3 regions of the Nicoliella spurrieriana genome follow, and region 3 is predicted to be linked to each of the others. Evidence: riboswitches for the same ligand, from Rfam matches in the RefSeq annotation. Region 3 holds a riboswitch; each other region holds the start of a gene.
What was found. Region 3 has a riboswitch for thiamine pyrophosphate ahead of MOO44_RS05025 (ECF transporter S component). Riboswitches for the same ligand answer to the same signal wherever they lie in the genome.
Positions count from the first base shown of each region.

Region 1: another riboswitch for thiamine pyrophosphate. It lies ahead of tenA (thiaminase II); the one in region 3 lies ahead of MOO44_RS05025 (ECF transporter S component).
Region 2: another riboswitch for thiamine pyrophosphate. It lies ahead of thiW (energy coupling factor transporter S component ThiW); the one in region 3 lies ahead of MOO44_RS05025 (ECF transporter S component).

Region 1 covers NZ_CP093360.1:267,257-274,173, reverse strand. The annotation lists gene MOO44_RS01360 (NAD(P)-dependent oxidoreductase) at 1-438, shown strand, start outside; gene MOO44_RS01355 (sulfite exporter TauE/SafE family protein) at 522-1,283, shown strand; gene MOO44_RS01350 (sulfite exporter TauE/SafE family protein) at 1,405-2,166, shown strand; gene thiM (hydroxyethylthiazole kinase) at 2,219-3,001, opposite strand; gene thiE (thiamine phosphate synthase) at 3,001-3,645, opposite strand; gene thiD (bifunctional hydroxymethylpyrimidine kinase/phosphomethylpyrimidine kinase) at 3,632-4,444, opposite strand; gene tenA (thiaminase II) at 4,441-5,148, opposite strand; TPP riboswitch at 5,239-5,330, opposite strand; gene MOO44_RS01325 (carbon-nitrogen hydrolase family protein) at 5,477-6,286, shown strand; gene MOO44_RS01320 (hypothetical protein) at 6,334-6,519, opposite strand; gene MOO44_RS01315 (ROK family protein) at 6,831-6,917, opposite strand, start outside.
Region 2 covers NZ_CP093360.1:16,082-22,998, reverse strand. The annotation lists gene MOO44_RS00125 (M20/M25/M40 family metallo-hydrolase) at 24-1,268, shown strand; gene MOO44_RS00120 (acetyl-CoA carboxylase) at 1,299-1,613, shown strand; gene MOO44_RS00115 (deoxynucleoside kinase) at 1,639-2,268, shown strand; TPP riboswitch at 2,327-2,416, shown strand; gene thiW (energy coupling factor transporter S component ThiW) at 2,503-3,015, shown strand; gene MOO44_RS00105 (ABC transporter ATP-binding protein) at 3,238-4,323, shown strand; gene MOO44_RS00100 (carbohydrate ABC transporter permease) at 4,316-5,260, shown strand; gene MOO44_RS00095 (carbohydrate ABC transporter permease) at 5,260-6,108, shown strand; gene MOO44_RS00090 (ABC transporter substrate-binding protein) at 6,120-6,917, shown strand, end outside.
Region 3 covers NZ_CP093361.1:906,148-913,064, forward strand. The annotation lists gene MOO44_RS05000 (asparaginase) at 1-430, shown strand, start outside; gene MOO44_RS05005 (hypothetical protein) at 449-1,648, shown strand; gene MOO44_RS05010 (LBP_cg2779 family protein) at 1,677-1,883, opposite strand; gene MOO44_RS05015 (energy-coupling factor transporter transmembrane component T family protein) at 1,959-2,606, opposite strand; gene MOO44_RS05020 (ABC transporter ATP-binding protein) at 2,603-4,033, opposite strand; gene MOO44_RS05025 (ECF transporter S component) at 4,120-4,677, opposite strand; TPP riboswitch at 4,778-4,867, opposite strand; gene MOO44_RS05030 (serine hydrolase) at 5,043-6,062, shown strand; gene MOO44_RS05035 (HAD hydrolase family protein) at 6,159-6,893, shown strand.

The sequences.
Region 1 (6,917 bases), on a different replicon from region 3:
GGCCACCAAGCGAAGTTCTTTGACCAAACCTTTACTATGGATGCGGTTAACGATCAAATTAAAAACGCTGAAATTATCATTAATTCACTCCCGTTAATGCCGGCCACTAATAAATTCTTCAATCAACCATATTTCGAACAGTTTACTCGGCAACCACTATTCATTAATGTGGGCAGGGGAGGCAGCGTAGTTACTGAGGATTTAATTAATGCATTAAATCAACACCAATTAGGTGGCGCATCATTAGATGTGATTGATCCCGAACCATTTCCAAGTGATAGTCCGTTATGGAAAATGGATAATGTCTTTATCTCACCACACATTGCTAGCTTGTTCGACCAGTATGGTGACCAAGCCCTCGATATTTTTTCCAAAAACCTTCGCGAATATGAATATGACGGAGCATTATTAGTGAACGAAGTTAATTTAAACCGGTAGTGAATGGGGTAGCTTTTAATTGGCCAATCAAGTGCTTTTAGGTCTATAATAGTATGTATTACATACAAAAAGGTAGTGAAGAAATGCATTTTGATATTAGTCAATTACTACTACTATTCCCATTTGGCTTTTTAGCTGGAATTGTTAGTAGTACGGTGGGAATGGCTTCACTGGTGTCCTATCCGGCGCTGTTGTATGTCGCTGGACTACCACCAGTTTATGCCAATGTGACCAACACATCATCGGTGATTTTTAATGGCATTGGCTCTGGACTATCTTCAATCCCAGAGTTAAAGGGCCATGTAAAACAATTGATCACCACTTCTATTTTTATTTTAATTGGAAGTGTTTCTGGAACTTACTTCCTGTTACACTTTTCTAGTGGCTCATTCACTAAGTTAGTGCCATTTTTCATCTTATTTGCTGCTCTTACCATGGTCTGGCCTAGTAAAAAGAACGGCCCTAAAAAACAAGTGGATAGTAAATTAGGCCAGTGGCTTTATTCGATCGCCATTTTACTTGCTGGAATTTACGTTGGGTACTTTGGGGCAGCTTCTGGAATTATTGTCAATGCCATTCTTTCAAAAATCACCCACGAAAAGTATGCGGTTTACAACGCAATTCGAAATGTTTCATCGTTTTGTGGAAATTTAGTTGCGATGATTATTTATTCATTTCAATCCCATGTTTACTGGATTTTAGTGTTACCATTAGGTTCCGGATTATTAATTGGAGCTTACATTGGTCCCAAAATCGTGCGGGTCGTTCCCGAAGCAGTGATTAAATGGATCGTTGCAATTCTCGCGTTTGGATTAGCAATTGAATTATTTATTCAAGCATATTAGAATTAAAAGCGTTCTATCAATTGGTAGAACGCTTTTTTGGATGGAATTAAAAATCTATTTTGGTTTTAATTGGATTTAGGTTTATAATGATGGTTATTACATAGTAAGGGATCGTGAAGAGATGCACTTTGATATTGGACAATTAATTTTATTATTTCCATTTGGTTTTTTAGCTGGAATCGTAGGTAGTACGGTCGGGATGTCATCATTAGTATCCTATCCAGCATTATTATATGTAACGGGGTTGCCACCAGTCTACGCTAGTGTAACGAATACGTCTGCCGTTAGCTTCAATGGAATTGGGTCCGGTCTATCATCCATTCCGGAGCTCAAGGGCCACGTGAAACAATTGATCACTACTGCCATTTTTATTCTAATCGGGAGTGCTTCTGGAACCTACTTATTACTCCATTTCTCTAGTGGTTCATTTACCAAGGTCGTTCCATTTTTCATTTTGTTTGCTGCACTCACCATGGTCTGGCCTAGTAAAAAGTCAACCGCTAGAAAGCAAGTTACCAGTAAACTAGGGCACCTGCTTTATTCAGTTGCAATTTTGCTAACGGGTGTTTATGTCGGCTACTTTGGGGCAGCCTCCGGAATTATTTTCAATGCAATTTTATCCAAAATCACGGATGAAAAGTATGCAGTTTATAACGCTATTAGAAATGTTTCATCATTTTGTGGTAACCTAGTTGCAATGGTTATTTACTCATTCCAATCCCACGTGTACTGGATTCTAGTATTACCGTTAGGTTCCGGATTACTAATCGGTGCTTATATCGGGCCCAAAATTGTTCGGGTGATTCCTGAAAAAATCATTAAACTGATTGTTGCGGTCCTAGCGTTTGGACTAGCAATCGAACTATTCATTCAAGCATATTAAAAAGCGTCCTGCCAATGGCGGGGCGCTTTTTGAGTGTCGTGAAAAAGATGGTTTATAATTGATGGATTTTCATTTTAGTATCAATTTCATCATCACTGATGGTGGCTAATTGATTAAATAACTCAACAAAAAATGATGCGGGTTGGTGTGGATATTCTTCACCCGCTAACTCACCTGCGATACTAAAGGTAGCAGTGGCTCTTACTAATGCTTTTAAATTATTTTCAACTGAAATGGCGGTGGCCAAGATGCCATCTAGCATATCTCCAGAACCAACATTCGTTTGAAAATATGGATGGCCATTATCAACTGAATAGGTGATGTTTCCATCGGTTACGATATCTCGCGGTCCCGATAAAACGACCCAACAATCATACTTTTGGGCAACTTGTTTAGCAATTGCAACTACATCGCCACTTCCATTCCCAGCATCAATGCCATTGACTTGCCAATTGACGTTGGCTAGGTATGCGATTTCACCAGCATTACCACGGATGACATCGAAATGAACTTCATCGGCAGTTCGTTTAAAATTAGCTTGCCTTAATTCCGTTACACCAACAGCCACTGGATCGATTACGACGGGGATGCCTCGTTTGTTAGCAACCTTTCCGCTAGCTAAGACGTTACGAAGCGTTGATTCATTCGTAGAGCCCATATTAAAAACGACTCCCGAAGCAATATTGGTTAATTCCTTAGCTTCTCGTTCATCAGTAAACATGATCGGTGAACCGCCATAGAAATTAATGGCATCTGCGACGTGTTGGGGGGTGACCATGTTAGCAACGTTTAAAATTACTGGATTGGTTTTGCGAATTGAATCAATAGTTAACATTATGCTTCTCCCTTCAAGTGCCTGACCGTCAATGGAATGTCGTCACTCTCCATGATATCTGAAATCACCGCAACTCCACTAACAGAGTGTTTTAAGACCTCACCTACATTATCCTCATGAATGCCACCAATTGCAACAATTGGTTTTAAGGTGGCTTGGTTCATTTGAAAGAGTCCATCTAATCCAATCGGCTGTTTCGCATTCTCCTTACTGTTCGTGGCAAAGATGGGCCCGACCCCAAGGTAATCGACGCCCGTTAAATCGCCACTTGCAATTAACTCATCCCGATTATGAACAGATAAGCCCACAATCATCCCGCTAGCTTTTTTAACCACTTCCTGAACCGGGGTGTCACTTTGGCCAACGTGAATTCCGTCAGCATCGATGGCCTGGGCTAATTTTAGATCATCATCAACGATTAATGGGATTGCAGCCTTGCGAGTAATTTCACGCACTTGCTTTCCTAACGCTAATCGCTCCGTCCCGCTCAGGGCGCTATGATCTTTTTCCCGATATTGAAACATCGTAATGCCGCTTTGGCAGGCAATCGTTAGTTGTTGAATGAACCGTTTTCGATCACCATGAATGTTTTGGGTCCCACCGATAAAATAAACTTTCAACATTTCCGGATTAAATTTTAACATTTGAATTTTCAGCTCCCCAGTGATTTAAAGGTCCGTGACCCTGTCCAACGTGAATTTCGTGTTGTAAAATTTCATTCATAAATTGCTTAGCAGTTTGAATTGCCATTTTAACCGAGTGCCCCTTAGCTAATTCTGCCACCATGACCGATGATAGGGTGTCGCCAGTCCCGTGTTTCCGCTTGGAATCAACGTGTTGACCACTCATCCAAAAATCACTTCCATCAGCTAATAGGACATAGTCATCATTCTTAGGTCCATTACTATGGCCACCCTTCAAAACAACGTTCTTAGCTCCCAATTGTTGAATTTCTTTTGCGGCGCGTTTGGTCGATTCACGGTCCGTAATCGAATGTTTAACGATGGTTTCTGCTTCTGGTAAGTTTGGGGTGATAATATCAGCAAGGGGGATTAACTCTGTGATCACGGTATCAATTGCATCATCGGTCAATAACTTAGCACCCCCCTTAGCAACCATCACTGGATCAACCACTAAGTTCTCTAGTGAATACCGTTGAATATTTTGTGCTACATTGTGAACGTGTTCAGCATCGAATAGGGCGCCAGTTTTGGCTGCTTTGATCACAAAGTCATCTGCAATTGATTTAAATTGGGCATCGACCATCTCAAGGGGCAGTGGCAAGACCCGTTGAACATCAATTGTGTTTTGGGCGGTCACGCCCACCACCACACTGGTGCTAAAAACATGACAGGCCTGCATGGTCTTAATATCTGCCATCATTCCAGCCCCACCACCGGAGTCAGTGCCCGCAATCGTCAATGCTTCTGGATATTCATTCATGATTTAAAATCCTCCTTCGCATGGTCCAACGTTGCTTTAAATTGCCAATCCTGTTGATAAAATGCATGTTCCCAAAACTGCCATTCTAATTCGCAGCTTTTTAAGAAGTATTGACTAGCCGTTGCTAGTTCTTCGTTCGAGGCCTGCTTTGCAAAACGATCCACAAAGGCAAACACAGTATCGCTCATTGATTTATCATTATCATCACTAGCGTAGAACATGATCCAATCATAGAATGGATTATCTTTAGTTGCGGCCCCCTGCGCCACTAGATGATCAGCAATTTCTGTGTATGTCCACGGACATGGTTGGAAAGCTGCTAAAATATTTAATAGTGATCCGGTCTCGCCTGCTCGATGCATGTGTGACTCATACAAATACGCCTTTGGAGCAGGGGTGGCGTGTTGTTGATCTTCATAGTTAATTCTCGCAATGTTACAAAAAATGTGGTGCGGATGAATTTCACTATTTAAAATAAAACTAATTTGATCATTAAAGAAGCCCATTAATTCACGATCATTCGATTTGGCAATTGCATTCCCATAAATTTTGATAAATTCATTCAAGTATTGGAAATCTTGTTGAACGTAAAATTGTAACGCTGCTGGTGCAACGTTCCCGTTTGCAATTCCTTGAATGAAGGGATGTTCTAAAATCCCGCTTAAAATTGGTTGGGCCTGTTGCTTTAATTGATCTGAAAACATTGATAAATTCCTCCAAATTAATAACCACCACGGGAAATAAAATAAGGGCGCTTTCTAAATTGTTATAGAAAGCGCCCATTTCGTCGATTTTATTTCGAATCAGCCACGTTCCTACGCTAGAATTATCTAGATTCAGGTTCAATGGGTATTTTCTCAGCCAGATGGCACCCCAGTGGACAGTTAGATTATTTAATTACAAAGCTAATATACCATATCTATTATTCAGTGTCCATGCACAAATTGCATCCTTAACTAATGATTCAGAATTGACATTCAAATTAGATTAGATTAGAATTCAATTAAAATAATTTATAGATTGGGTGATGGGATGACTTACAAAATTGCATTAGCGCAAGCTTATTCAGATGTAGAACAAACGGTAAACCAAAAGAAGCTGACCGAGGTTGTTAAAGAGGCTGCGGCCCACGGGGCAGCATTGGTGGTATTTCCAGAAATGTTTATGAGTACCACTGCAATCGATGCGACCCTAGCTGAAATCAATCAACATGCTGAATCCCTTTCCGGCCCCTTCGTTGATAATGCGAAGCAGGCCGCAGCTGATAATCAGGTCTGGATCATCTTTGGAATGCGTGAACAAAATGATGACCCTAATGATCAACGGGTCTATAACACCATCGTGATTATTAATGACCAGGGGGATGTGGTCACGACCTATCATAAAACCCATTTATACGATGCGTTCGGGACTAAGGAATCCGATCAAATCAAGCCTGGCGATAAACTATTTGAACCGATTCAAACGCCATTTGGTAAAATTGGGTTATTTGTATGCTATGAACTTCGTTTCCCAGAGGTGGCTAGGTATCAAGCAGTCCACGGTGCCGATGTAATTATCATCCCAACCTCTTGGTACCGGGGCCCACTAAAGGAATATCACTGGACATCATTATTAAAGGCCCGCGCAATTGAAAATACGACTTTCATCGTGGGGTGTGATAAGCCTACTTCTGACGCTCGCGTCGGTTTAAGTCAGGTCGTCGACCCGATGGGGGTGGTTACTAACCAAGCAGGGAGTGACGAATGCATCCTATATGCTGATATTGATTTAGACCAAGTTGCTAAGGTGCGTGCAAAATTACCCTCAGCAGCACAACGGATGCCAGAATTATATGACTAATTAAAGCTAAACAGCAGTTTCGCACAAATATGCGGAACTGCTGTTTTTTATTGCTGGTTATTATTATAAAATGCACCCAGTAATCCCAGAAGGACTAAAATGATGGCACCCCAGAAAAAGACCCGCAACATAAAAATAATCGCTGCGATTAATAAAAGCCACCAAAGCCAACTGCTGAAGAATTTCCAAACTAGCCACAACATTAAAATCATGATCAATAGTAAAATAATCATTTCATCACCATTCCTTTTAATCAATTCATTTTAGCATAATTAGAGTCATGATGAGTAATTATTGAACCGTTGTGAATTATTTCACTAATTCTATGATTAATGTCCATTTATTGTTTTAAATTGATTTCTATATCACTATTAGTAAATAACCGTGACATAGAAACTAAATCAATCTGAAGCAAAGTATTTTACTGAGGCGCGCTCAGCCATCGACTTCGCCTAAACAGCTGGAGGATTAATCGTACTAATGAATGCAGCAAGCCTAAATAAAAAAGCATGCTAGCATGCCTTTTTTAAGATTACTTATCCGATTAATTATCTGTTGCTAAAATCAAATTACCAATCGTAGCAGAATTATTATCATGAGCACAACTAACTGATAAGTAATCTACTAGCGA
Region 2 (6,917 bases), on a different replicon from region 3:
TTTAATTTTCGGGGTGGATTAAAGTGGATAAAAAAGAACAATTATCAATTTTTGAAGATTTGGTCAATATTAACACCGTGGCTGATAATGAGGGAGCAGTTGCTTACTATTTAAAGCAGTTATTTGCTAAGCATGGAATTGAAAGTAAAATTGTTAATCAATTTCCAGGACGGATGAATCTAATTGCTGAAATTGGCAATGGCGCCCATCCTAAATTAGCATTTGCTGGGCATGAAGATACGGTTCATCAGGGGAACAATGATGACTGGCAAACACCACCCTTTTACGCCACCGTTAAGGATGGTAATCTTTACGGTCGTGGGGCAACTGACATGAAAAGTGGGTTAGCAGCTCAAGTGATTGCAATAATCGAGCTTGCTGAATCCAATCTGAAGCTAAACGGGACGTTACGGTTCATCGCAACGATTTCAGAGGAACTGACCCAGGGAGGTGCCCATTTATTAAGTAGCCGTGGATTTGTGGATGATTTAGATTCAATGATTGTGGGTGAACCAACCGGGGTCCAAACCAAGGATATTAATGCATATTTTAATAGTGGTGGCAATAATACGGATGCTGAGAATGTAACGACAGCTGCAAATTCTGATTTAAAAAATCAACATTTTATTGTAAACGCACATAAGGGAGCGTTGATCTATAAGATCGAGGCGTTTGGACGGGCTGCGCATAGTTCTACCCCCAAGCTCGGAATTAGTGCAATTGATAAGTTGTTTGAATATCGGGTAGCTGAGCACCAATTATTTAATGGCTTTACTGAAACCGACCCAGAATTAGGACCAACGATTTATACCCCTGATATCTTCGTAGGTGGTAAACAGGTGAATAGTATTCCTGATTATGCTTACCAGGAGGTAATGGTTAGAACGATTCCACAATTACCGAATGATAATATCGTGGATCAGCTAAAGCATTTGATTGCTCAGTTTAATCAAAAGCCAGGATTTCAATTAAAGCTAACGGTTGAATTTAGTGGTGATCCGGTGAAAAGCGGGGCCAATTCTACAATTGTAAATGTAGCTCGCAAACAAGCGATGCATGATTTACATGAACCATTGGATTTACCATTAATGCAAATTTCAATGGGAACTGATGGATCACAATACAAAAAGGCGAATCCTAATTTAGAATTAGTAGTTCTGGGACCTGGTAATAATACCGCTCACCAGGCCAATGAATGGATTGATTTGGATTCTTACTATCGATTTATAAAACTATACTTCGATATTGCCGTTAATTACTTAAAATAATGGTTAAAGGGACTGTGATTTGATTAGCATATGGATGCACAGGAAGTAACACAGCATGCAAACTTAATTTTTAAACGCTTAACCCCTTGGTTTAAGCGCATTCCAAATACGCGTTATCGATTAATTGTGGTTAATGATGTTTATGATCATTGTTACAATTTTTATATTGAGATTAGTCGAAAGCTAACTTTAACGAGGTTAGTGCCACTTCATGAAATTGACGATTATGATTTAATGAACCTGGGGTTAATTTTAAAAGCCTTAAATCATAATTGTCAGCTGCCGATTGACTTTAGACAATTTTCGGATAATGATAAACGCTTTTTGAATGGTTCTTTTCATTAATTTTTAGAATGGGGAGGGATGTAAAATGATTACGATGGCTGGAACAATTGGCGCTGGTAAAACGTTACTAGCGACAAAGTTAGCAGAACATTTGGGAACGAATGCAATTTTGGAGCCGGTGGATAGCAACCCCATTTTGCCAAAATTCTACCAGAATCCTAAACAATATTGCTTTTTACTGCAAATTTATCTTTTGAATAAACGCTTGGAGTTGATTCAAAAAGCACAGGCGCATCCGAATAACGTTTTAGATCGATCTATTTATGAGGATGCGGTCTTTACTAACGTTAACTATCAATTGGGCAATATTAATAAGACCGAACGAAAGGTTTATGAGAGCCTTTTAAATAACATGATGCAAGAAAGACCCAAAGATAGTTATAAAAAGAAACCTGATTTACTGGTGTTTATTGACATTGATATTGACCATCAATTGGAACACATTAAAGCACGGGGAAGGGCGTTTGAACAGGTCGATCATAATCCCAAGCGCCTAGATTACTATAAACGATTGCAGCGGGCGTATCAAAGTTGGTATAACAGCTATCGTGAAAGTCCAAAGATGAAAATTAATGGGAATCGCTATGATTTCGTTAATCATCCAGATGACATGACTGAGGTGTTAAGACAAATCGAATATCATGTTGTGAGATAATTCTATTTTGACTATTCTTATCCGTTCAGTTATCATTAAATAGCATTGAAAATTAAATCTAATATTAATGGGGTGCTGAATGGCTGAGATGATACCCACTAACCTGATCCAGGTAATGCTGGCGGTAGGGATTAATTTTAAAATCAACATTTTAAATCTCTGTCTTTTTAGATGGAGATTTTTTAGTTTATGCCCCCCATTATTATTACGTTAATAGTAACTGGAGGTTTTAAAATGGGAAGGCAAGGACAAGTACAAAGAGTGGTCATATTAGCAATTATGATTGCGCTAGATTTTTTATTATCACCAATTTTTAGAATTGAGGGGATGGCCCCAATGTCTAGTGTGATGAACGTAATTGCGGCGGTTTTGATGGGTCCCACGTATGCGGTAGTGATGGCAATCGTTTGTGCTTTAATGCGAATGTTATTATTAGGGATCCCCCCATTAGCGTTTACCGGTGCGGTATTCGGTGCATTGCTTGCTGGAATATTGTATCGGTTAAAAAGCGTGGTGTGGATGCCAATCATTGGTGAGATTATTGGAACCGGGTTAATTGGTTCATTAGCATCCTATCCGGTAATGGTTTTATATACCGGAACGCATAGTCAGCTATTTTGGTTTGTTTTTACACCACGCTTCTTCGGAGGCGCTATTATTGGTTCGGTGATTGCTTATTTGCTATTACTAAAGTTAACCCAAGTTGATCAGTTCAAACGGGCCCAGCGCTACTTTTTAACTAAATAGTGATACCTAAAATGCTTTGCTAATGCAAAGCATTTTTTATATAGATGCATTTCAATTTACATTAAATTTACATAATCGCTTTAAAATGGGCTTTTTAAGGAATTATTTTTACATAAAAAATACGTTTGCTTTACAGGTTTAATAAATTCAAATGATATTCTTTAAATTGTTAAGAAAAGTTTGCGACTAATAATTCTAATTCCATAAGGATAGGTGAGAAGATTGTCAATTCAATTAAAGCATTTGGTTAAAAAATATGAAGGTTCCGATACCCCGGTATTAGAGAATGTTTCAGCCCACATTGAGGATAATGAATTTTTTGCAATTGTCGGGCCATCTGGTTGTGGGAAGAGTACCCTCCTTAGAATGATTGCTGGAATTATCCCAATTACTTCAGGGAAACTATACTTAAACGAAAATGTGGCAAATGATTTAGCGCCACAGGAACGTAAATTATCAATGGTATTTCAAAGTTATGCATTATATCCATTTTTATCGGTATTTGATAACGTTGCATTTGGCCTTAAAGCCCGTAAACAACCTAAGGAAATGATTAAAGAGCGGGTAACAAGGGCACTGGCCTTAGTGAATTTAACTGATTATAAGGATCGAAAGCCAAAGGATCTATCTGGTGGTCAAAGACAACGGGTGGCCTTAGCAAGAGCAATTGCTAATGAATCAAAAATTTGTTTAATGGATGAACCATTATCCAATCTGGATGCTCAACTAAGGGCTAAGATGAGAATTGAGCTTAAGGAGTTACAACGTAAACTAGGGTTAACTGTTATTTATGTTACCCATGATCAAGTAGAAGCAATGACAATGGCAGATCATGTAATGGTTTTAAACAATCACCATGTTCAACAAATTGATACTCCATTGGGGGTTTACCAACATCCAAGAAATGAATTTGTGGCATCTTTTTTTGGCACTCCACAAATTAATTTAATTAGTGCGGTGTTTGAAAATGGGCGGTTAAAAGTAAATGATGATTTCATTATGGAAACCGATAGCTCGTTGATTGATGGACATAATTATAAAATTGGGGTGCGCCCTAATCAAGTCCAAATCAAAAGTGATGTTAATAATGGAAATGCTCAAGTAGTTAACGTTTCTCAATTAGGTGATCGGACAATGGTCGAAGCTATTTTGAACAATCAACAAGAAATTAGAGTTGTGTTAAACGGTCAGGTGGATATCCGACCGCAACAATTTATTCAAATTGAAGGTGCAGATGAATACTTTATTTTCGATTCTGATGACCGTAGTCTAGTTAGCGTGAATAAGGGGGCCCTTGTAAATGCTTAAGTCATTTGAGGAAAATCAATTAAACGATTCTAAGGTGTTAACCACCGAGGATGCGCATGGTAAATCAAAGCGCCACAGTGATACCCTATATGCCATTTTATTTTTGGGACCATCCCTTTTATTGTTAAGTGTGTTTGTGTTTTATCCGATGTTAAAGACCCTGTATATGAGTTTCTTTCTTACTAATAATTTTGGGCAAACCACTGTTTTTGTGGGCCTGAATAACTATATTTCAATTTTGAAATCAGGATCATTTTTATCAAGTCTGGCATCCACATTTGTTTACGTGATTGGAGTGATGGTATTAACAATCGTGATGGGGTTAGCATTAGCGGTTTTTGCCAACCAAAAATTAAGGGGCATTCAGTTCTTTAGAACCATCTTTTCCTCAACGATGGGGGTTTCGGTGTCCGTTTCAGCCATTTTCTTCCTATTTGTTTTCAATCCAACTAGTGGATTATTGAATCAAATGGCTGGATTATTGCATTTACCACAGTTAAATTGGATGACTGATCCCCACTTAGCAATGATTACCGTGATTGTTTCAACGGTTTGGATGAACCTGGGCTTTACCTTTTTAGTGTTATTTGGGGCGCTGCAAGCAGTTCCTCAATCACTATATGATGCAGCTAATATTGAGGGGGCATCCAAGCCGTATCAATTGTTTAAAATTACGATTCCCATGATTTCACCATCATTATTTTTTGTCGGCATTGTTACTTTGATTGGGGCCTTCAAGAGTTTTGGGCTCATTGATTTAATGACTGCTGGAGGTCCGAACAACGCCACTAATTTATTAGTTTATCGAATTTATCAAGATGCGTTTTTAAATGGGAACTATAGTCAAGCTAGTACTGAATCCATCATTTTAACGATTATTATTGCGATTATGACCATCATTCAATTTAAAGTTTTGGAAAAGCGGGTGAATTACTAATGGACATTGCAAAAAATACACAGGTCACTAGTAAATCAAAAATAAATGTGAGCAGCATTCTGCAATATGGCGGATTAATTATTTTAGCGTTAATCGTAATGGGACCATTTTTATTTGGTCTTTGGACCAGCTTTTTACCAACTAATAGCATCGCTAAGGGGTCATTATCTGGATCATTGACCATCGATAACTATGTGGCTGCAATTAAAACAACGCCAGTACTCGGATACCTATTCAACAGCTTTGTAGTTTCAATTTTAAGAACGATTGGTGAAGTATTCTTCTGCTCGCTAGCAGCATATGCATTTGTCTTTTTGAAGTTTAAGGGCCGGAACGTTATTTTCTACTTATTTTTAGCGACGATGATGTTACCATTTGAAGCTGAAGTAATCCCTAACTTCATGACCGTTAAATCCATGAACCTCCTGAATACTTATTCTGTAATGGTGATTCCATTTTTAACTTCAGCCTTTGGAACTTTCATGTTAAGACAAGCTTTTTTGCAAATGCCAAAGGACTTAAAGGAAGAATCTGATATTGAAGGATTATCACATTTTCAATATTACTGGCACGTAGCATTGCCATACTCCAAAATTACACTATTAACCCTGGCTGCTTACAGCTTTTTATCTAGCTGGAATGAATACTTATGGCCAACGTTGACCACCTTTAGCGACAAATATAGAACCGTTCAAGCTGGATTAAGACAAATGCAATCGACCGAGACGTTTAATAACTGGGGAATGATTATGGCTAGTGCAATTATCGTTGTAATTCCAACCCTGGTAATCCTATTTATTGGTCAACATTTCTTTAAATCTGGGTTAAATGACGGATCCGTTAAATAAGGAGGATGGACATGAAAAAACGATCTTGGATTATCAGTATTTGTGGAATTATATTGATTGGGTTCTTAGGAGTGTTATTTACTTATCGGTCTAGTGCCGATCAATCTAGTGAATCCACTCAATCTAACCAGCGAATTAAAATTACCTTTTGGCATGAAATGACCGGCCCTGGTGCTGCTGAAATTCAACAGTTTGCGAATGGTTTTAATAAGGAACAATCTAAATATGAAATCGTTCCTGAATTTGAGGGTGATTATAACCAAGTAATTCAAAAAGTATTGCAAACCCACGGAACGAATGCATCCCCAGCACTATTTCAGTCAATGGATGTTTCCACTGGTCAAATGCGGAACGCCAACATTACGACCCCGGTTCAAAAATTTATTGATCAAGATAAGTATGACATGAGCAAGATTATGCCAGCTGCCCGTGCTTTTTATAGCAAGAATGGTCAACAATTATCAATGCCATTCAATACCTCACAACCAACGTTATTTTATAATAAGGCGGTCTTTAGGAAATATGGGATTAAAGATCTTCCAACCGATCCATCGTATGATGATATTGAAAAAGCCGCCAAGGAGATTGCTGATAAATCGAAGGGTGCGGTAAAGGGGATTACGGTTGATCCTTACGGTTGGTACTTTGAAGAATTTATGGCTAATAGCGGACAATCACTTGCTAACATGAATGATGGTCATGATGGGTTCCCTACTAAGGTGAACTTCACGAATCAAGCAACCGTCAATGCGATGAATTGGCTTCAAAAAATGAATCAGAACGGCTCGTTTATTAGCTATGGTTCAGGG
Region 3 (6,917 bases):
TCAGCCATACTTCTTTCAAGAGTTGATCAAAAGCGATGCCTTTAACATCGACCACGTTGAAGCAGGTATCTTTTTATTGAAAGCCTTTGCCGGGATGGATGGGACCCTATTGGATGCTTTGAACAACGGGAATACGAAGGGCTTAGTAATTGAAGGATTAGGATCTGGCAATTTACCACCCGCTACCTTACCAGCGTTAAAACGCATCTTGGACCGGGGGATTCCAGTGATTTTAGTTTCACGGTGTTATAATGGGATGGCGCAAGATATTTATGATTATCAAGGCGGCGGGATCGAGCTCGAAAAAATGGGCGTAAGCCTCTGTCGGGGGTTAAATGGTCCCAAGGCGCGCATCAAGTTGATCGTAGGGGTCAGCAATGGCCTACAAGGGGATCAATTAAAACAGTATATGAGTACTGCAATCTCTTAAAAATTGCGGGGGAATTGAATGGGAATTGTAATTAATAATTTAAAAGCTGCGTACAATCGCGGTGCAGTTGTGAACGTCTATCGCGTTGATGACATCATTTTTACTGGATATGTATACCTACTGGATGAAAACAGTGAGGAATTAGTGCTTAGGACCTACGACGAGTGGGGAATGCCGGATGGGATGGTTTATTTAGACCTGATGGTCGTCTACGATGTGGAAGTGGATAATAGCCAGGATCTACAGCTTATGAAGCGCCGGATGGATATTGCTAAGCACTACCATTTTAAAGAAATTGCTGAAACGAACCTGATGCCGATTAACAAATTGGCAAACATTCGCTTGGAAATTTTGGGCCGTTCCTACGTAGAGGGGCAGATGGTCATGGTGACCGTTGAACAACCCCATGGAGTGCCACAGAGTTACAAGGGACTTGTAAATCAGGTCGTCAGTAGCGAAGCGGTTGAATTAATAACGGTGGATAAGACTGATTTTAGTAGTCACCACAAAACTACGATTCAAATTGCCGAAATTACGACGATTGAATTTCTGGGGAAGGAACTAACAATGCTGACCAAGAATCGGCAGTTATTGTTTGGTGATTCCGTCGACCAGGTCGAAGTAGCTGGCGATGATCCGCACATTTTGGACCTGTTTGCCGATTCTAAGGCCACCCACCGGTTATTCGAAATTGAATCGGCTGCGAATAATGGGTATTACTACATTGGCTACGTCGTCAATTATAATTACGAGTACGTCATCTTTAACCTGGTCACGATGAGTGGGCAGTTTGGTGGCTACGTGTTGATGAGAAACACCATGGTCGCACGCTTGTTTATCGATTCCGATTACCTGCGGTTGATTAAGCGCTTTAATCAAGAGAACCGGCAGGCGGATACGTTCTTAGAGCCGGTCTTAAATGATGAACGTGAATTTGATATGGGCGCGGACGTATTAGATGCGTTATTGGAACAGGCCATTAACCTCCATCAATTAGTGCGGATTGCTTCCCGGAATGCCGAGGGGCAATTAGGGTATCCGGTCGATATGACTCCGATTACCAAGCAAGTCCATTTCCAACCCGTTGATCTTGACTATACCGAATTAGATGCTAAACAAGCGGTGGCGTTCAATGATATCGGTGAGTTAGCATTTGGCTATCTCGAGGCCTTTTTGGTCGATGATGGACTGAACTTTGCTAAAAATCAAAATCATTAATAAAAAAACCAGCCCAATGGCTGGTTTTTTACTTAGTAAAATTATCTTGATTGTTTTCAATGAAGTTTTCAATTAACTCTTTTTCTTCGTTGGTGGGTTGCTTTTCCATCGACTTGATGTCGTGAAGCCGTTCAACGCTAATGTGGAGATTGAAAGCTAACTGGGTATCTGGCCAAGCCGTGTCCTTTTGGAAATCAATAATTTCCTTTGAAATGGTACTAATTCCATTAGTCATAATCTGCCTCCTGAAGTGGTTGATTAACTTAATTATATTATAACCAGGCCTGAATTAAAAGGTCCATGCCTGATTTCAGAATATAAAGATCGGGACCTGCACCAAAATTAACCAAAGGGCGCAACTTGCAAAATCGGTCCATTTGACGGCCGTTTTGACCACGTGGGTCCGCGGGGCGTCCTCAACAAAGCCGTGTGAAATCATGGCCTGAGAGAGGTCACTTGACCAGTTGATGGCTGCTAAGATGGCCTTGAAATATAACTTAGGCGACCACAATTGCATTGTGACCCCCCGCATTAAGGCGGCATGGCGAATCGTTTGGACCTCGATGATAATCCGTGGGACCAGGTTGAACGCCGTCAAGACCCCGTATGCAAATTTGGATGGTAATTTAAAATTTTGTTCGAGGGTGAATGCCAGGTCCTTGATGTTGGTAGTCATGGTAAATGTGGCTCCCAACCAGATATAGGTAAATAACCGGGTAAAAAGGACCCACCCAATTTCTGGGCCCTGGGTTCCATAGAAGACCTGTGAGACCAACAGTCCGGTGGCTGGAATGATGGGGTATAAAAACAGGTACAGTAATGATTTGAATGCGACCCGTTTGAGTAATAAATAAGTAAGACAGACCGCGATGATGCACAGGTTGACTGGAATGTTTTGGACGAATGAAATTTCGATCCCAATGATAATGGTCATTAATAATTTGATTGCTGGGTTCATAGTAGGGCCCCCCGATACGTTAGTTGTTGATTTTTAAATTCAACGTGGTAGTCAAATAGGGTTTCTAAGCCGCTCAACTGATGACTGATAATGATGATGGTCTGGTGAAAGCGTTGGCTAGCCGTTTGTAACATTTGGACGATGACTGCTAATGAATTGATATCGAGGCCCTTGAACGGTTCGTCCATTAATAAGACATCGGTCCCCATGATCAACATTTCAATAATTTGGAGCTTCTTTTTTTGCCCCTCGCTAAGCGTGTAGACCACCTGTTGTTCGTGCCCGTCAAGGTGTAAGGCCGTTAGCATTGCGTTGATATCATCTTGCGTGTAATGATGGTTACTTGCGTTTTTAACCGATAGGGCGAGCTCTTCTTCCATCGTAATGTCAATAAATTGCATTTCAGCATCTTGAAAAACGAGGGCAACGTTGGCAAGGTACTTTTTCTTACGGAGCTTTTGAATATCTTGACCGTGGTATGCAATTAATCCCTGGTATTTAAATAAGCGGGTCATTGCTTTGAACAGCGTTGACTTTCCAATCCCGTTCTCACCGGTAATCAGGGTCACCCGATGGGCGTAAAATTGAAATTGAGGGGCCCTTAGTAACGTGGCTTGCCCCTGCTTTATTTCACAGTCGGTTAAGTTCAATGCAGCCTGCTCATTTGGGGTCGGCAGTGCTAATTTGACCGCCTTTAAATCAGCATGATCGAACGGGACCAATAGTTGCTCGACCTGGGCATTAGTTAACTTTTGAATTTGGTACTGGTGGGCTTCTAAGTAAAAGAAGTCATCAACGACGTCTTGGTACCCGGACAGGTCATGATCAACTAAAATAATCGTTTTGCCCCGTTGGTCGCGTAACCGGACTAACTGGTGCAATAGATCGGCTCGTGAAGTGCGGTCCAAGCTGGCGAACGGTTCATCCAACAAGATGACATCCGAATCCATTGCGATGATGATGGCAAGGGCCACCTTTTGTTTTTCACCACCGGAGAGCGCGTTAAGGTGTCGGTGCTTTAATTTTTGAATGTTAACAAATTGAAGGGCGGCATCAATCCGTTCTGGGATTACTTCCGGATCGACTTGCCGGTTTTCGAGAGCAAATTGGAGTTCGTCGTTGACGGTGGTCATCGTAAATTGTTGGTTCGGATTTTGAAACATCATTGAAACGACGCCACTTAAAGCGGTCGGCTGAATCTCAGCTAATGGCTTCGGACCGATCTTAATCGTACCGGTGTACTCACCATTGGCAAATTCAGGATAGAGTCCCGCAATTGATTTTAAAAGGGTTGACTTACCGGTTCCAGACGGTCCGGCAATCAGGCTGATGTGCGCATCCGTAAAGGTTAGGTTGACGTCGGCTAAGACGGGGTGGGCACTATTTTGGTAGGTGAACGTAAAATGACTGACGGTAACGGCTGCCATTAATAACTTCCTCTCTATTAGTTAAAAATAAAGCACTTATCAGCAAGGCTCCATAAGTGCTTTATCCCTATTTAGTCATTTGATGATTATGCTGTAATTGCGTGGCTACGCTTCAACAACTTGGTGATGGCCATTGAAACGGGGTCACTGAAGACCCAGACCGAAATGAAGCGAATGATGAACAAGATAATGACCATCCCGATGCCATAGGCATTGTAACCGTTTCTGAACCAATCCCAGATAAACGTGATGATGGTGGTAAACAGACTCCCTAAGAACAATTGGAAGTGGCCGTACTTTTTGTAGCCGGTCACGGCAAACCCTAATTCGGCCCCGGCCCCTTGAATTAATCCGGAAACCACGTTCATGACGCCCCATTGGTCACCGAGGAACATTTCAACGACTGCCCCGGCCACTTCTGAGAAGATTGCGACCCCGGGCATCTTAAAGATGGCCCCGGCAAGCGGTCCAGCAACGATCCAAAGTCCCAATGAAATATCATTGGCGGCCGGTGCTAACCCGATTGGGGTTAAAATTAAGGTGAGGGCGTTATAGATAAAACTGGTCAACCAGAAGATGACCCCACACACGATGGCAATTAATGCAATTAAAATAATGTTTCTAAGACTCCATTTTTTGGACATGGAAAATCCTTCCTTTCAAATAAAATAGATAAATGATCATGGTTAAATAGATAGAAAAAGGGGCCCTCAAAACGAGGGTCCCCCTAGATATGTACACCATTGATCAATGAAAACGTTTTCCTCCACCAGTACTAACTGGATCAGGTTCAATGGGTATTATCTCAGCCGAATAGCACCCCAAACATCTCTATATCTATTTAACTTGATTAGTGTAACGTAATCTAAAATGAAATGCAAGGTCAAATGTTACAAACGAAATGCTTAGATAACACTTAGTTTACATTTGCCATAAATGAATTGTTAATCATTTGCTAAGATGTTAAGTTAATACTATGATTTCCGTAATAAAAAGAAGGGTTGATAAAATGAATTTAAAAAAGAATCTGACGAAACTGGTGATTGTAATGACCACCACCGCTGGAGTGGGGTTGGCGCCAGCCGTGAATTCGTTCTTTGGAACGGTATCCCCCCAGACGTTTAGTGCCAGTGCCGCATACAATTATAATTACGATTATGATGATGGGGCTTCCGGGATTACCACGAACAACATTGTTCCTGGTAATTATAAAATGAAGCATGCCGCCGCTGCAATGGCAATCGATGCGACTAACGGGCAGGTAATTTACGCTAAGAATGCGAATAAAAAAATGAAGGTGGCATCGATAGCGAAGTTGATGACCCTCTACCTAGTGGTCAGAAAGGCCCAGGAGACGAACGGCTGGAACCAAGTCGTTGATACCTCAAATGCCGGACTCCGTTCGATGAGTTATAACAATAATATCGGTGGGGGCTTTAAGTTCGTTGCCGGCCGGAAATACACCGTAAGGCAATTGTACCGGGCAACGCTAATTGAATCATCAAACAATGCTGCGATTGCACTGGGCCAATGGGTCGCTGGTTCGAACGGCAATTTTATTGATATGATGAATAAACAGGCCCAAGCATGGGACCTGAATGCGACCTTTAACTCCGCATCCGGCTTAGAAAATAACGATTTAGTTCACTATGGCTATAAGTATACCGGCGGGGCTACTGCCGGGAACATGGTAAGTGCCAAGGCGCTTGCTGTAATTGCCCAACACCTCTTGACCTATTATCCACAGGTAGTCAATGATGCGAAGCTGGGCACGGCTAAGGTAGCTGGACAAAACCTCTATAATTATAATAATTTATTGAAGGGGCGGACGTTCTATGATCCTAAATTATACGTCGATGGGCTAAAGACCGGATATACCCCTGCTGCTGGACTATGCTTTGTCGGGACCGGCCAACTACCTGGGAAGCACCGAATCATCACGGTTACGATCAATGACCCATACGAATTTAGTGATCAACGCGACTTAATGCGCTATATTTACAAGAATTCATCCATTTATAATGAATAATCATTGGACAGCAAGCTAGTTGCAAAAATGATATAATGATACCAAACCAAACTCACGACTTTAATCGTGGGTTTTTATTTTGAGGGGATGAATTGGATGAAGAAGTTACTCTTAGCTGACCTGGACCACGGGTTTTTGTCCGCAACGGACCAGCTTGATAAATCACGATTGAATCAGCAATTAGCAGCACTCGCCACCCAAGGAGTGCAGATGGGCTTTATGACGGTGTTGCCGTATGCCAAATTGATTCAAATTTTGCGGGGAATTCAGGCTCCGGTAACCCTGATTTGTGAAGGGGGTGCCCAAACGGTGAACGACCGGGTCGTGACCGGGGACATCCCCATTGATTATGACACTTGGACGGATGCGTTACAGTGGTTGCAGGGCCAGCGCGATTTTAACACCGCCTACGTCGTGCTTTCCGGAAAAATGAATGCCTATACCGATGCTCACGATGACAATTCAGCTGCACAAGCGTTCAGTCAAATTTACCCATCGCTTTATCAGATGAGTGATTTAACCCTCGTTGGTGATACGGTGTATCAAATGAGTCTTTACTTTGCTAATGGCGACTTACAAACGCTAGCGCAGACCTTTAACAGTCATTTTAACGGGCGCTTAGTGGCGGTTGCATCCGAGCATTTGCTTTGGATTACCGCATTTGAGGCATCCTATGCTAATGCAATCGACCAGTTGAGCACTGAATTAGAACTCCCCGACCAAGCGGTAGTGATGCTTACCCAGCAAGCAGGCACCGACCCCATCGATGCCATCATGGGAACCGAGCCGGTTGATGGATACGATGCGATTGATCAGTGGCTATCCAAATAGCAAAATTTGTTATCTGTTGATTAA